Regions from separate parts of the Streptomyces sp. NPDC096040 genome, predicted to be linked through region 2. Evidence: riboswitches for the same ligand, from Rfam matches in the RefSeq annotation. Region 2 holds a riboswitch; the other holds the start of a gene.
What was found. A riboswitch is a leader RNA that binds a small molecule or an ion and turns the genes downstream of it on or off. The one in region 2 is predicted to bind glycine.
Positions count from the first base shown of each region.

Region 1: it holds a riboswitch for glycine, as region 2 does, so the genes downstream of both, gcvP (aminomethyl-transferring glycine dehydrogenase) here and gcvT (glycine cleavage system aminomethyltransferase GcvT) in region 2, are expected to answer to the same signal.

Region 1 is NZ_JBEOTA010000068.1:6,725-14,254, forward strand. Features, by position in the region: gene ftsR (transcriptional regulator FtsR) at 1-694, shown strand, start outside; gene ABTY98_RS41355 (bifunctional nuclease family protein) at 786-1,259, shown strand; gene ABTY98_RS41360 (MerR family transcriptional regulator) at 1,529-2,173, shown strand; partial or broken gene ABTY98_RS41365 (DNA polymerase IV) at 2,274-3,825, shown strand; gene ABTY98_RS41370 (PRC-barrel domain-containing protein) at 3,738-4,118, opposite strand; glycine riboswitch at 4,233-4,327, shown strand; gene gcvP (aminomethyl-transferring glycine dehydrogenase) at 4,502-7,387, shown strand; gene ABTY98_RS41380 (ABC transporter ATP-binding protein) at 7,454-7,530, opposite strand, start outside.
Region 2 is NZ_JBEOTA010000003.1:36,879-44,408, reverse strand. Features, by position in the region: gene ABTY98_RS03845 (enhanced serine sensitivity protein SseB) at 1-503, opposite strand, end outside; gene ABTY98_RS03840 (AAA family ATPase) at 660-1,349, opposite strand; glycine riboswitch at 1,506-1,603, shown strand; glycine riboswitch at 1,604-1,713, shown strand; gene gcvT (glycine cleavage system aminomethyltransferase GcvT) at 1,761-2,888, shown strand; gene gcvH (glycine cleavage system protein GcvH) at 3,032-3,409, shown strand; gene glyA (serine hydroxymethyltransferase) at 3,470-4,732, shown strand; gene ABTY98_RS03820 (L-serine ammonia-lyase) at 4,789-6,156, shown strand; gene ABTY98_RS03815 (ATP-binding protein) at 6,143-6,589, opposite strand; gene ABTY98_RS03810 (helix-turn-helix domain-containing protein) at 6,880-7,530, shown strand, end outside.

The DNA.
Region 1 (7,530 bases), on a different contig from region 2:
CACGGAAACCGGGCTGATGAGCATCGGCACGGTGCTGAACGTGCTGCGCGACGAGTTCCCCGAAGTCACCGTCTCCAAGATCCGCTTCCTGGAGTCGGAAGGGCTGATCGAGCCGCGCCGGACCCCGTCCGGGTACCGCAAGTTCAGCGCCGCGGACGTGGAGCGTCTCGGACACGTCCTGAGGATGCAGCGGGACCACTATCTGCCGCTGAAGGTCATCCGGGAGTACCTGGAGGCCATGGAGCGCGGCGAGGCCGTACAGCTGCCCGCGCTGGGGCGGCAGCGGGACGGTGAAGCGGTGCCGATGGTTCCCGAGGCGCCCTCGGTGGCGCGGATCGGGCGGGACGAGCTGCTCGCGGCCGCCGAGATCGACGAGAACTGCCTGGCGGAGTGGGAGTCGTACGGGCTGCTCGCTCCCCTGGAGGACGGCGTGTACGACGCCGAGGCGGTCACCGTGGCCGCGCTGGTGACCGAGCTGGGCCGGTTCGGGATCGAGCCGCGCCATCTGCGGGTGATGAAGGCCGCCGCCGACCGTGAGGCGGGCCTGGTGGACCAGGTGGTGGCCCCGCTCAAGCGGCACCGCAATCCGCAGACCAGGGCCCATGCGGAGGCCCGTACGAAGGAACTGGCGGCGCTCACGGTGAAGCTGCACGCCGCACTGGTGCAGACCGCGCTTGGGGTGCGGCTGCCGTGACCATCGTGACAGGACCCGGGCGGAGGCCGGATCGGGCGCGCGTTCCGGGCCCGACTACCCAAACGTCCCGGGCACGGCCTAGGGTTGCTGTGTGAACGAGCTCGATGTCGTAGGTGTCCGGGTGGAAATGCCCTCCAACCAACCGATCGTGCTCCTGCGCGAAGTGGGAGGCGACCGTTACCTCCCCATCTGGATCGGGCCGGGGGAGGCGACGGCGATCGCCTTCGCCCAGCAGGGCATGGCCCCCGCGCGACCGCTGACCCACGACCTGTTCAAGGACGTGCTGGAGGCCGTCGGTCAGGAGCTCACCGAAGTACGCATCACGGACCTCCGTGAGGGCGTCTTCTACGCGGAGCTGGTCTTCGCCAGCGGTGTCGAGGTGAGCGCCCGTCCGTCCGACGCCATAGCGCTGGCGCTGCGCACCGGAACGCCGATCTACGGGAGCGACACGGTGCTGGACGACGCGGGCATCGCGATCCCCGACGAGCAGGAGGACGAGGTGGAGAAGTTCCGCGAGTTCCTCGACCAGATCTCGCCCGAGGACTTCGGCACCAGCAGCCAGTGACAGACGGGAGCGGCCCGTCGCCCACCACAAGAGGTCGGTGACGGGCCGGTTCACGGCTGGTCACAGCCGAAACTCATGGGCAATTGCCAGCGGCCACTGAGAGCGTCCTACGCTTTACCGCCAGAGCATTCGGCTAGCCTTTCCCCGCGGTGGGGCACGGGAAACCACTCTTGGGGTGATTATCACTCGGCGTGCCGAGTGTGGCGATCGTTGACGCACCCCTGGTGACTGCCTACCGTCGAGAAGGCAGGTCAAGGACGGAGGTCGGCGTGAGAAGCAGCGGCGACGGTACGGCTGGGGGTGCCCCGGGACGCCGTCTCGGGGAGAGCGGTCCGTACTCGCTTCACGGCAGCACTGCCGGTCACGCTCCGCAGCGGCCGACGGCAGTGCCGAGCGGCGGAGGGGCGGCGTCCATGACGACCGAGGAGATCGGCTACCGGGGGCCCACGGCCTGTGCGGCGGCCGGCATCACCTACCGGCAACTCGACTACTGGGCCCGCACCGGCCTGGTCGAGCCCAGCGTGCGGCCCGCCTACGGGTCGGGCACCCAGCGCCTGTACAGCTTCCGGGACGTCGTCGTTCTGAAGATCGTCAAGCGGTTCCTGGACACCGGGGTGTCCCTTCAGAACATCCGCACCGCCGTGCAACATCTCAGAGAACGCGGTTTCTGCGACCTGGAGCGCATGACCCTCATGAGCGACGGCGCCACGGTCTACGAGTGCACCTCGCCCGACGAGGTCCACGCCCTGCTCCAGGGCGGCCAGGGCATCTTCGGGATCGCGGTCGGCGTGGTCTGGCGGGACGTGGAGAGCGCGCTCTCCCAGCTGCACGGCGAGCGTGTCGACACCGGCGAGACCCTGGTCGGGCCCAACCCCGCCGACGAGCTGGCGCGGCGTCGCAACCGGGCGGTCTGACGCCCCGGACCGCACCCCTTCAGCCCCTTGAGCCTTTTGTGGTGCCCCGGCACGGAACCATGCCGAGGCATTGTCAGTGGCGTGGTGCAGCATCGGAGATGTGAGAAACGCGCCCACGATCCTGCATCTCGACATGGATGCCTTCTACGCCTCGGTGGAACAGGCATCCAAGCCGAGCCTGCGCGGGAAGGCCGTGGTCGTGGGTGGGCTCGGACCGCGCGGGGTGGTGGCCACCGCCTCGTACGAGGCACGGGTGTTCGGGGTGCACTCCGCGATGCCGATGGCACAGGCGCGCAGGCTGGCGCCGAACGCCGCGTATCTCGTGCCGCGCTTCGGGTTGTACCGGTCGATCAGCGAGCAGGTGATGGCGCTGCTGCACGAGCTGTCGCCGCTGGTGGAGCCGCTGAGCCTGGACGAGGCGTTCGTCGACCTGGAGGCGGGTGAGGTGGCCTGGGACGCGGTGTCGGCGCGGCTGGTGGGGGAGAAGCTGCGCGCGGACATACGGGCGGCCACGGGGCTCTCCGGGTCGGTCGGGCTCGCCGCCTCCAAGATGCTCGCGAAGATCGCCTCCGAGCAGGCCAAGCCGGACGGGCTGGTGCTGATCGAGCCGGGCACGGAGCGGGCGATGCTCGGGCCGATGTCGGTGCGGACCCTGCCGGGCGTGGGGCCGGCGACGGGGGACCATCTGCGGCGGGCCGGGATCACCACGGTCGACGAGATCGCCGAGGCGGGGGAGGACGAGCTGGTACGGCTGCTGGGCAAGGCCCATGGGCATGCGCTGCACGCGATGGCACTGGCGCACGACGAACGGCCGGTGGTCGCCGAGCGGGAGGCCAAGTCGGTATCCGTCGAGGACACGTACGACGTGGACATCCATGACCGGCTGCGGGTGGGGATGGAGGTGCAGCGGCTGGCCGACCGGTGTGTGCGCAGGCTCCGGGGGGCCGGGCTGTCGGGGCGGACCATCGTGCTGAAGGTACGGCGGTACGACTTCTCGACGCTCACCCGGTCGGAGACGCTCAGGGGGCCGACCGACGATCCGGCGGTGGTGCGGGAGGCGGCCGCGCGGCTGCTGGACTCGGTGGACACGACGGGGGGTGTGCGGTTGCTGGGGGTGGGGGTGACGGGGCTGGCCGACTACACACAGGAGGATCTGTTCGCGCAGGCGGCGGGGGAGGCGGCGGAGGTCCTGGCGGAGGAGGACGCGGCCGAGCCGGTCGCCGAGCAGGAGGTGGTCGTAGAGCGGAGATGGCCTTCGGGGCACGACGTCCGGCATGCCGAGTACGGACACGGGTGGGTGCAGGGGAGTGGGCTGGGGAGGGTGACGGTTCGGTTCGAGACGCCGGGGTCGGTGGAGCCGGGGCGGGTGCGGACGTTCCGGGTGGAGGATCCTGAGCTGGAGCCGGTGGATCCGTTGCCGTTGGTGCCGGGGATTCCAGTGGACGGGGTTGGTGCGTGACCCGGGGGTGGGGTCGCGCACCGGCGCTCGCAGGATGCCGCCCGCGCCCACCCGTGCAGCCCCAGCGGCACGACTGCCCGCGGCTGGAGAGGCGCGCCCGCCGGTCTACGCGCCCGCGTCCTCGGTTCCCGCCAGTTTGCCGAAGTCGTGGTCCGGGTGGTCTGGGGGCGGGGCGGTCATGTCCAGGCCGTAGTGGTGGTAGAGCTGAAGTTCCTGCTCCGGGGACAGGTGGCGGCCCACGCCGAAGTCGGGGGCATCTTTGATCAGGGCGCGGTCGAAGGGGACCTGGAGGGTGCCCTCGACCAGCTCGCTGGGCTCCAGGGGCACGAAGGCGTCCCGGGAGAACAGGCCGGTGCGTATGGCCGCCCACTCCGGCACACCGGTCGCGTCGTCGAGGTAGACCTCGTCGATCGTGCCGATCTTCGTGCCGTTGCGGTCGAACGCCTTGCGGCCGATCAGGTTGCGCGGATCGATGTCGGTCTGCACGGGCCCTCCACTTGGTCGCAACTCATCCGTAAGCACTACGAAAGAGCACATTGAAGGAGGCGGCCACTCGAAGGCCCGTGCGTTGCCCTCGCTGGTAGGCTGGCAAGCGGCTGCTGACCCCGTGCGGGAGAGTCCTCCGGGCAGACCGGAGGCGCCGAAGGAGCAAATCCTCCCCGGAATCTCTCAGGCTCACGTACCGCACGGACGAGGTCACTCTGGAAAGCAGGGCGGGCGTCGACGGCGTCCGCTCTCACCGACGGTGAAAGCCGGATCCCCTGGGCGTCCGGCGAAGCTCTCAGGTTGAGATGACAGAGGGGGAGGCCGTCGGGGTGCCCGCGCCTGGGTACCCCTCGAAGGTCGCGTCAGACCAGGAGGCCTCCGCAATGACCGCCCAGCGTGTTCCGCTTTCCGAGCTTGAACAGGGAATCCCGTTCGAGCAGCGCCATATCGGGCCCGATCACGAGGCCCGGGCCAAGATGCTCGCCCAGGTCGGGTACGGCTCGCTCGACGAGCTGACCGCCGCCGCGGTGCCGGACGTGATCAAGAACGCCGACACCCTGGAACTGCCGGGTGCGCGCACCGAGGCCGAGGTGCTGGCCGAACTGCGGTCGCTGGCGGACCGGAACCAGGTGCTCGACTCGATGATCGGGCTCGGCTACTACGGCACCTTCACGCCGCCCGTCATCCTGCGCAACGTGATGGAGAACCCCGCCTGGTACACGGCTTACACCCCGTATCAGCCGGAGATCTCCCAGGGCCGGCTGGAAGCGCTGCTGAACTTCCAGACCATGGTCGCCGACCTCACCGGACTGCCCACCTCCGGTGCCTCGCTGCTCGACGAGGGCACGGCCGCCGCCGAGGCCATGGCTCTGTCGCTGCGCATGGGCAAGAACAAGAAGGGCGTCTTCGTCATCGACGCGGACGCGCTGCCGCAGACCGTGGCCGTGATCCGGACGCGGGCCGAACCGACGGGGGTCGAGGTCGTCGTCGCGGACCTGAGCGACGGGATTCCGGCGGACCTCGCCTCGCGTGAGATCAACGGGGTGCTCGTCCAGTACCCCGGTGCTTCCGGTGCCGTACGCGACATCAAGCCGCTCGTCGAGCAGGCGCACGGGCTGGGCGCGCTCGTCACCGTCGCCGCCGATCTGCTGGCGCTGACGCTGCTGACCTCGCCGGGTGAGCTGGGCGCCGACATCGCCGTCGGTACGACCCAGCGGTTCGGTGTGCCGATGGGCTTCGGCGGGCCGCACGCGGGCTACATGGCGGTGCGGGAGAAGTTCGCGCGCAGCCTGCCCGGGCGGCTCGTGGGCGTGTCCGTGGACGCCGACGGGCACAAGGCCTACCGGCTCGCGCTGCAGACGCGCGAACAGCACATCCGCCGTGAGAAGGCCACCAGCAACATCTGCACCGCGCAGGTGCTGCTCGCCGTGATGGCCGGCATGTACGCCGTCTACCACGGGCCCGAGGGGCTGCGGGCCATCGCCCGGCGAACCCACCGCTACGCCACGATCCTGGCCGCGGGGCTCAGGGCCGGCGGGGTCGAGGTCGTGCACGGCGCCTACTTCGACACCCTCACCGCGCGCGTGCCCGGCAAGGCCGCCGAGGTCGTCGCCGCCGCCCGGCAGAGCGGTGTCAACCTGCGGCTCGTGGACGCGGACCACGTCTCCATGGCCTGCGACGAGACCACCACGCGGGCCCAGCTGGGCGCCGTATGGACGGCGTTCGGCGTCGAGGGCGACGTCGAGACGCTGGACGTGGTCGCCGAGGACACGCTGCCCGAGGCGCTGCTGCGCGGCGACGGCTACCTGGGCCACCCCGTCTTCCACGAGCACCGTTCCGAGACCGCCATGCTGCGCTACCTGCGCTGGCTCGCCGACCGGGACTACGCGCTGGACCGGGGCATGATCCCGCTGGGCTCCTGCACCATGAAGCTCAACGCGACGACCGAGATGGAGCCGGTCACCTGGCCCGAGTTCGGCCAGCTGCACCCCTTCGCGCCCGCCGAGCAGGCGCAGGGCTATCTGACGCTCATCCGTGAGCTGGAGGAGCGGCTCGCCGAGGTCACCGGCTACGACAAGGTGTCGCTCCAGCCCAATGCCGGGTCACAGGGTGAGCTGGCCGGGCTGCTCGCCGTACGCGCCTACCACCGTGCCAACGGCGACGCGCAGCGGACCGTCTGCCTGATCCCTTCCTCCGCGCACGGCACCAACGCCGCCAGCGCCGTCATGGCCGGGATGAAGGTCGTCGTCGTGAAGACCGCCGAGGACGGCGAGATCGATGTCGAGGACCTGCGGGCGAAGATCGAGCAGCACCGCGACCAGCTCGCCGTGCTGATGATCACATACCCGTCCACGCACGGCGTGTTCGAGGAGCATGTCGCGGACATCTGCGGTCAGGTGCACGAGGCCGGCGGCCAGGTGTACGTCGACGGGGCCAACCTCAACGCCCTGGTCGGGGTCGCCAAGCCGGGGCACTTCGGCGGCGACGTCTCCCACCTCAACCTGCACAAGACCTTCTGCATCCCGCACGGCGGCGGTGGGCCGGGCGTCGGTCCGGTGGCCGTACGGGCCCACCTGGCGCCGTACCTGCCGAACCACCCGCTCCAGCCGGCCGCCGGGCCGCAGACCGGTGTCGGACCGATCTCGGCCGCGCCGTGGGGCTCCGCGGGGATCCTGCCGATCTCGTGGGCGTACGTCCGGCTCATGGGCGGCGAGGGGCTGAAGCGCGCCACGCAGGTGGCCGTGCTCAGCGCCAACTACATCGCCAAGCGGCTGGAGCCGCACTATCCCGTGCTCTACACCGGGCCCGGCGGGCTGGTCGCGCACGAGTGCATCATCGATCTGCGGCCGCTGACCAAGGCGACCGGGGTGAGCGTCGACGATGTCGCCAAGCGGCTCATCGACTACGGGTTCCACGCGCCGACGATGTCCTTCCCGGTGGCCGGGACGCTGATGATCGAGCCGACCGAGTCCGAGGACCTCGGTGAGCTGGACCGTTTCTGCGAGGCGATGATCGCCATCCGGGCGGAGATCGACAAGGTCGGGGCGGGGGAGTGGCCCGCCGACGACAACCCGCTGCGCGGTGCCCCGCACACGGCCGCCGCGCTCGGTGGGGAGTGGGAGCACGCGTACACCCGTGAAGAGGCCGTCTTCCCGGCCGGGGTGTCCGCCGCCGACAAGTACTGGCCGCCGGTGCGCCGGATCGACCAGGCCTTCGGTGACCGGAACCTGGTGTGCTCCTGCCCGCCGCTGGACGCGTACGAGGACTGATCCGCGGTACGGGTACGGCAGAGGCCCCGCTTCGGCGGGGCCTCTCGTGTGTGGTTCTGTGCGGTTCTACGCCGGGTACGCGTGGGTCTGTGCCGCCTTCACCGTCGCCCAGACCGTGGCGCCGGGGTGCAGGTCCAGTTCAG
Region 2 (7,530 bases):
ATCGGGTCGTCCTGCCAGTCCGGCTCGAAGAGGCGGACCCGGCCGCCCGAGGCGGCGCCGTCCAGTTCGGTACGGCCGGACCGGCACAGCTCGGCGACCGCCTCCGGCGGCAGCGGGACGCCCACCACTCCCCCGGGGTTCACGGCGATGCCGACCTGCGGGGGCAGACCGCGGGCGAACTCGACGGCGGGGGCGATCGTGAACGACAGATGGGAGCCGACCACCAGTCGGAACTGCTCCTCGGAGCTGAAGACCGGGACGTACACCTGGCCCTGGATCTCCGTGGTGGGCAGGTCCAGCGAGCCGCTGTGCGGGCCGCCGCCCTCCGGCAGCGGGACCCACAGGAAGCTCCGGCTCAGTACCTCGATGAGCCGGCCCGCCGCCGCGGGGACGCCGAGGGAGGCCGACAGGACCTCCTCCAGCTCGTTGCCGGGCCAACCGCCGTGCGGGTGGGGGTGTGCCTGTGCCGGGAAGTCCGCGGGAATGTCCGCCGGGAAGTCCATCTGCCTACCGCCTGCTGGAAACCACTGCTGCTGAGGCTGAAAAGGCTAGCGGGTGGCTGTGACAATGCCTCACCCTGCGGGGACAAAGCCTCACCCCGTGAGCGCTCCGCTTGCCGGAGAGCCTCACCTCGTGAGCGCTCCGCTTGCCGGAAAGCCTCACCCCGCGAGCTTCTCCGCCTTCCCGAAGGCGATCCGGCACAGCACGTCAGCCGCGTCCCGGTCCAGGAGCACCGCCGAGCCGACGCCCTGGGGCGGGCCGCCCTTCTCCACCGCGCGCACCAGGCGGGCGGCGGCGTGGCGGTGGCGCAGGAAGGCGTACCGGGAGACGCCCCGGCCGCGCTCGCGCTGGCCGTCCAGTGCCGTGCCCGGCGTGACGTCCAGGAGCAGCAGGTGCAGGGTGCCGTCGCGGCGGCGGGCCTCGCGGGCCAGCCAGTCACGCACCCAGGCCTGGGTGCCGCAGTCGTGCACGACCACGCCCTCGCCGGTGCGCAGCGCGCGGCGCAGTCCGGCGTAGTGGGCGAGGCGGACCAGCGGGCGGTAGAGGGTGTACGGCAGGAAGCGGGCCAGGCGGGCGTCCCAGCGGTCGCGGGTGTCCTGGGAGTCGATCCGGATGCCCTGGACGGTGCGGTGCATCAGGGTGGACTTGCCGCTGCCGGGCAGCCCGGTGACCACGACCAGGTCACGGGGGCCGAAGAGCAGGCCGTGCGGGCTGTGTCCGGCTCGGTCGCGCAGATCGCGGACGACCGGTGCGGGGCGCTTGTCACACCGCTCGCGGGCCGGGGCCGTCGGCTGTCCCGGCAGGGTGATGCCCGTCGTCGCGTATGCCGTGGTGCTTGTCACCGTGATCGTCCTCCCTGGGGGTTCAGGAAAGGTTCTCCCCACTTAACGTAAAGAGAAGGTAATGCACGGTGTCTCGCGGTTCCGTCCGCTCCGCGCCACAGCCCTGTTACAAAGCTCCGCCCGGCATGCAATGATGTGCCCGCCAACTGCATACCGGCCGCTTGAATCCGCGCGGGAGAGTCCCCAGCAGTCTTCGCTGGGGCGCCGAAGGAGCAAGTCCCTCCCTTGAATCTCTCAGGCCCCGTTACCGCGCGGGCGAGGCACATCTGAAAAGCGGGCCGCTGTGTCAGTGGCCCCACCCAAGGTGCAAGCCGTGACCACTCGTGTGGTCAGGGCGAACCTCTCAGGTTCCGATGACAGATGGGGAGGACAGACCTCGCCTGTCATGCCCTGGGACCCTTGGGAGACGACCGACCGATGAGCAGTTCCGATTCCGCTGGACTCCGCCGTACCGCGCTCGATGCCGTGCATCGCGCGCTCGGCGCGACCATGACCGACTTCGCCGGCTGGGACATGCCCCTGCGCTACGGCTCCGAGCGCGACGAGCATGTCGCCGTGCGGACCAGGGCCGGGCTCTTCGACCTCTCCCACATGGGCGAGATCACCGTGACCGGCCCCCAGGCCGCCGCCCTGCTGAACCACGCGCTGGTCGGCAACATCGCCTCCGTCGGCGTCGGGCGCGCCCGCTACACCATGATCTGCCGGGCCGACGGCGGCATCCTCGACGACCTGATCGTCTACCGGCTGGCCGACACCGAGTACATGGTCGTGGCCAACGCCTCCAACGCCCAGGTGGTCCTCGCCGCGCTGACGGAGCGTGCCGCCGGGTTCGACGCCGAGGTGCGGGACGACCGGGACGCGTACGCGCTGATCGCCGTCCAGGGGCCCGAGTCGCCGGGCATCCTGAAGTCGCTGACCGACGCCGATCTGGACGGCCTGAAGTACTACGCGGGGCTGCCCGGCACCGTCGCCGGGGTCCCGGCGCTGATCGCACGCACCGGCTACACCGGCGAGGACGGCTTCGAGCTGTTCGTGAAGCCGGAACACGCGGTGCGGCTGTGGCAGGCACTCACCGAGGCGGGTGAGGGTGTCGGCCTGGTGCCCTGCGGGCTGTCCTGCCGGGACACCCTGCGCCTGGAGGCCGGCATGCCGCTCTACGGGCATGAGCTGACCACCTCGCTGACCCCCTTCGACGCCGGGCTCGGCCGGGTGGTGAAGTTCGAGAAGGAGGGCGACTTCGTGGGGCGCGAGGCGCTCCGGGAGGCCGCCGACCGTGCCGCCGCCCGGCCGCCGCGGGTGCTGGTCGGCCTGATCGCCGAGGGCCGCCGGGTGCCGCGCGCCGGGTACCCGGTGGTCGCCGGCGGCGAGGTGATCGGCGAGGTCACCTCCGGTGCCCCCTCCCCCACCCTGGGCAGGCCCATCGCCATGGCGTACGTCGACGCGGCGCACTCGGCGCCGGGCACGGCGGGCGTGGCCGTGGACATCCGGGGCAGCCACGAACCGTACGAGGTCGTGGCGCTGCCGTTCTACAAGCGCCAGAAGTAGACACAGAGTCAGACTCAGAATTAGACGAGAATCGGACACCGAGCGCGGCGCCCGCGTGACCCTGCGCACATTTCCGCTGCTCACGTCCCTTTCCAGCAGTCCTCTTTCCCCAGCACTCCCCCGCGTACAGGAGAATTCAGGCCATGAGCAACCCCCAGCAGCTGCGTTACAGCAAGGAGCACGAGTGGCTGTCGGCCGCCGCGGACGGCGTGGCGACGGTCGGCATCACGGAGCACGCGGCCAACGCGCTCGGTGACGTCGTCTTCGTCCAGCTCCCGGCCGTCGGCGACACGGTGACCGCGGGCGAGTCCTGCGGCGAGCTGGAGTCGACCAAGTCGGTCTCCGACCTGTACTCGCCGGTCACCGGTGAGATCACCGAGGTCAACGAGGACGTCGTGGACGACCCGTCCCTGGTGAACTCGGCCCCGTTCGAGGGCGGCTGGCTGTTCAAGGTGCGCGTCGCGGACGAGCCGGCCGACCTGCTCTCCGCCGACGAGTACACCGCCTTCACCGCCGGCTGAGCGCCGTAGCGCACCGGCGGAGGAGTCGTAGAAACACCGGCTGAGGAGTCGTAGAAACTGATGTCCGTTCTGAACACGCCCCTGCACGAGCTCGACCCGGAGGTCGCGGCCGCGGTCGACGCCGAGCTGGAGCGCCAGCAGTCCACCCTGGAGATGATCGCCTCGGAGAACTTCGCTCCGGTCGCGGTCATGGAGGCGCAGGGCTCGGTACTCACCAACAAGTACGCCGAGGGTTACCCGGGCCGCCGCTACTACGGCGGCTGCGAGCACGTCGACGTCACCGAGCAGATCGCCATCGACCGGGTGAAGGAGCTGTTCGGCGCCGAGTACGCCAACGTGCAGCCGCACTCCGGTGCCTCCGCCAACCAGGCGGCCCTGTTCGCGCTGGCCCAGCCCGGGGACACCATCCTGGGTCTGGACCTCGCCCACGGTGGCCACCTCACCCACGGCATGCGCCTGAACTTCTCCGGCAAGCAGTTCGACGTCGTGGCCTACCACGTCGACGACTCCGGTCTCGTCGACATGGCCGAGGTGGAGCGGCTCGCCAAGGAGCACCGGCCGAAGGTGATCATCGCCGGCTGGTCGGCGTACCCGCGCGAGCTGGACTTCGCGGAGTTCCGGCGGATCGCCGACGAGGTCGGGGCGTACCTGTGGGTCGACATGGCCCACTTCGCCGGCCTGGTGGCCGCCGGTCTGCACGCGAACCCCGTGCCGTACGCCGACGTGGTCACCTCCACCACCCACAAGACGCTCGGCGGCCCCCGCGGCGGCATCATCCTGGCCCGCCAGGCCTTCGCGAAGAAGCTGAACTCGTCCGTCTTCCCGGGCTTCCAGGGCGGTCCCCTGGAGCATGTGATCGCGGCGAAGGCGGTCTCCTTCAAGGTCGCCGCCTCGGCGGACTTCAAGGAGCGCCAGCGTCGTACGGTGGAGGGTGCGCGCATCCTCGCCGAGCGGCTGACCGCGCCCGACGCCCGCGAGGCCGGTGTGAACGTCCTGTCCGGAGGTACGGACGTCCACCTGATCCTCGTCGACCTGCGCGAGTCCGAACTGGACGGGCAGCAGGCCGAGGACCGCCTCCACGAGGTCGGCATCACGGTCAACCGCAACGCCGTCCCGAACGACCCGCGGCCGCCGATGGTCACCTCGGGTCTGCGGATCGGCACCCCGGCGCTGGCCACGCGTGGCTTCACGGCCGAGGACTTCACCGAGGTCGCGGACGTGATCGCCGAGACGCTGAAACCGTCGTACGACGCGGGCGCGCTGAAGGCCCGGGTCAGCGCCCTGACCGACAAGCACCCGCTGTACCCCGGTCTGAACAAGTAGTTCCCCGGTGGGGGCACCCGATGGCGTGTGCCCCCACCCTCCTAGGAGGAGTTCCCGTGGCCATCTCGGTCTTCGACCTGTTCTCGATCGGCATCGGCCCGTCGAGCTCCCACACCGTCGGGCCGATGCGCGCGGCCGGCCTGTTCGCACGACGCCTGCGCAACGAGGGGCTGCTGGACTCCGTCGCGTCGATACGCTCCGAGCTGTACGGCTCCCTCGGTGCGACCGGCCACGGCCACGGCACCCCGAAGGCGGTACTGCTCGGCCTGGAGGGCGCCTCGCCGCGCACGGTCGACGTGGAGACCGCGGACGACCGGGTCGAGACGATCAGGACGACCGGACGCCTGTCGCTCCTCGGCGAGCACGAGATCGCCTTCTCCTACGACACCGACCTCAAACTGCACCGCCGCAAAACGCTCCCGTACCACGCGAACGGCATGACCCTCTGGGCGTACGACGCGTCCGGGGCGGAGCTGCTGTCCAAGACGTACTACTCGGTCGGCGGCGGGTTCGTCGTCGACGAGGAGGCGGTCGGCGCGGACCGCATCAAGCTGGACGACACGGTCCTGAAGTACCCCTTCCGCACGGGCGACGAGCTGCTGCGCCTGGCGAAGGAGACGGGTCTGTCGATCTCCGCGCTGATGCTGGAGAACGAGCGGGCCTGGCGCACCGAGGAGGAGATCCGCGAGGGTCTGCTGGACATCTGGCGGGTGATGCAGGCGTGCGTCTCGCGCGGGATGTCACGGGAGGGCATCCTGCCGGGCGGTCTGCGGGTACGCCGCCGGGCCGCCATCACCGCGCGCCAACTGCGCGCCGAGGGCGACCCGTTGGCGCACGCGATGGAGTGGATCACGCTCTACGCGATGGCCGTGAACGAGGAGAACGCGGCGGGCGGCCGGGTGGTCACCGCCCCCACGAACGGCGCCGCTGGCATCATCCCCGCGGTCCTGCACTACTACATCAACTTCGTCCCCGGCGCCGACGAGGACGGAGTGGTCCGCTTCCTCCTCGCCGCCGGCGCGATCGGCATGCTCTTCAAGGAGAACGCCTCCATCTCCGGCGCCGAGGTCGGCTGCCAGGGCGAGGTCGGCTCCGCCTGCTCGATGGCGGCGGGCGCGCTGGCCGAGGTACTGGGCGGTTCCCCGGAGCAGGTGGAGAACGCGGCCGAGATCGGCATGGAGCACAACCTCGGCCTCACCTGCGACCCGGTCGGCGGCCTGGTCCAGATCCCCTGCATCGAACGCAACGGCATGGCCGCGGTCAAGGCGGTCACCGCGGCCCGCATGGCCATGCGCGGCGACGGCTCCCACAAGGTGTCCCTGGACAAGGTCATCAAGACCATGAAGGACACGGGCGCCGACATGAGCGTCAAGTACAAGGAGACGGCCCGGGGCGGGCTCGCGGTGAACATCATCGAGTGCTGAGGGAATAGTCCGCCCACACCGTTGTGCCCGGCCCGCCAGGACGCGGGTGCCAGTCCCAGCGAGCAGCGAGGCCCGCCACGATCAGCAGCCCGCGGCTGGTTTCCGTCATGTCGGCGGTATAGAGGCCGACGGGGCGGGGCGGGAGGCGTTCGGCGCGGGTGTCGGTGACCTCGACACGTACGAGGCGTGCATCGGCCGGGGCGTGCACACGGAGGTGGAAGTCCCGGCCGGGGACATGACCGTGCCGTACGGCGTTGGCGGTCAGTTCGGCGACGATCAGCACGATGTCGTCATGGGGTTCCGTGTCGTACGGGATACCCCAGGCGTCGAGCCGGACGGCGGTCAGACGGCGGGCGAGGCGGGCTCCGCGCGGGGTGGAGGTGAAACGCATCTCGAAGGTGTGGGCGGCGGGGTGGTCCGGTGCGGTGGTCAAGTGCGCGGTGGGAGTGGTGGGTTACCTGGGGGCGGTGGGGCTGTCGGGCTTGCTCGTCATGCGGATAACGGTCTCGTTGGTGGCGTAGCGTGACCAGTGGTGACGCACCGACGCGGGTTGCTGTACGTGCGGTGTCGGCACGGGTACGAGGCTCGCGGCGTTACGGCGGTCCCCGCGGAGGCGTTGGGCCGGGGAGGGCGGTGGTCGGTGACGGACGATACGGTGGCTGGGGTGGTGGCGGAGGCTGCGGAGGCACCCGGCGGGGGCGAGGCGATGGTGGACCTCGGGTGATGACCGCGTTCGGGCAGACGTTGAAGACGCTACGGCTGCGGGAGCGGCTGGACCGCGCGGAGTTCGGCAAGCTGATCGGGTACTCGGCGGCGACGGTCGCGTCGTTCGAGCAGGGGCGGAGGATCCCGTCGTCTCGGACGATCGACCGGGCGGATGAGGTGTTACGGGCGGACGGGTTGCTGTGCCTGTGGAAGGAGCAGGTGGAGCGGGCGCAGTATCCCGTCTTCTTTCAGGGGATGGCGGCGCTGGAGAAGGAGGCCATCGAACTGCTCATGTACGACACGCTTGTCGTCAACGGCCTGCTCCAGACCGAGGAGTACATGAGGGCGTTGCTCAGCATGCGGCGTCCACCTCTGGACCCGGAAACCATCGAGCAGCGGGTGACTTTGCGACTGGACCGACAGGACATCTTCGATCGGCGGCCTGTGCCCCTGCTGGGCTTCCTCTTGGACGAGTCAGTCCTGCGGCGTCGCTTCGGCGGAAAGGACGTCCTGCGCGGCCAGTTGGAGCAACTCCTCCTGATCGGCCAGAAGCGTAACGTCGCGATCCAGGTGATCCCGCTCGACTGCGAGGAACACGCCGGTGTGGACGGACCGTTCACGGTCGTCTCTCGGCAGGACGGCAAGAGGTTCGTGTACGCGGAAGCACAG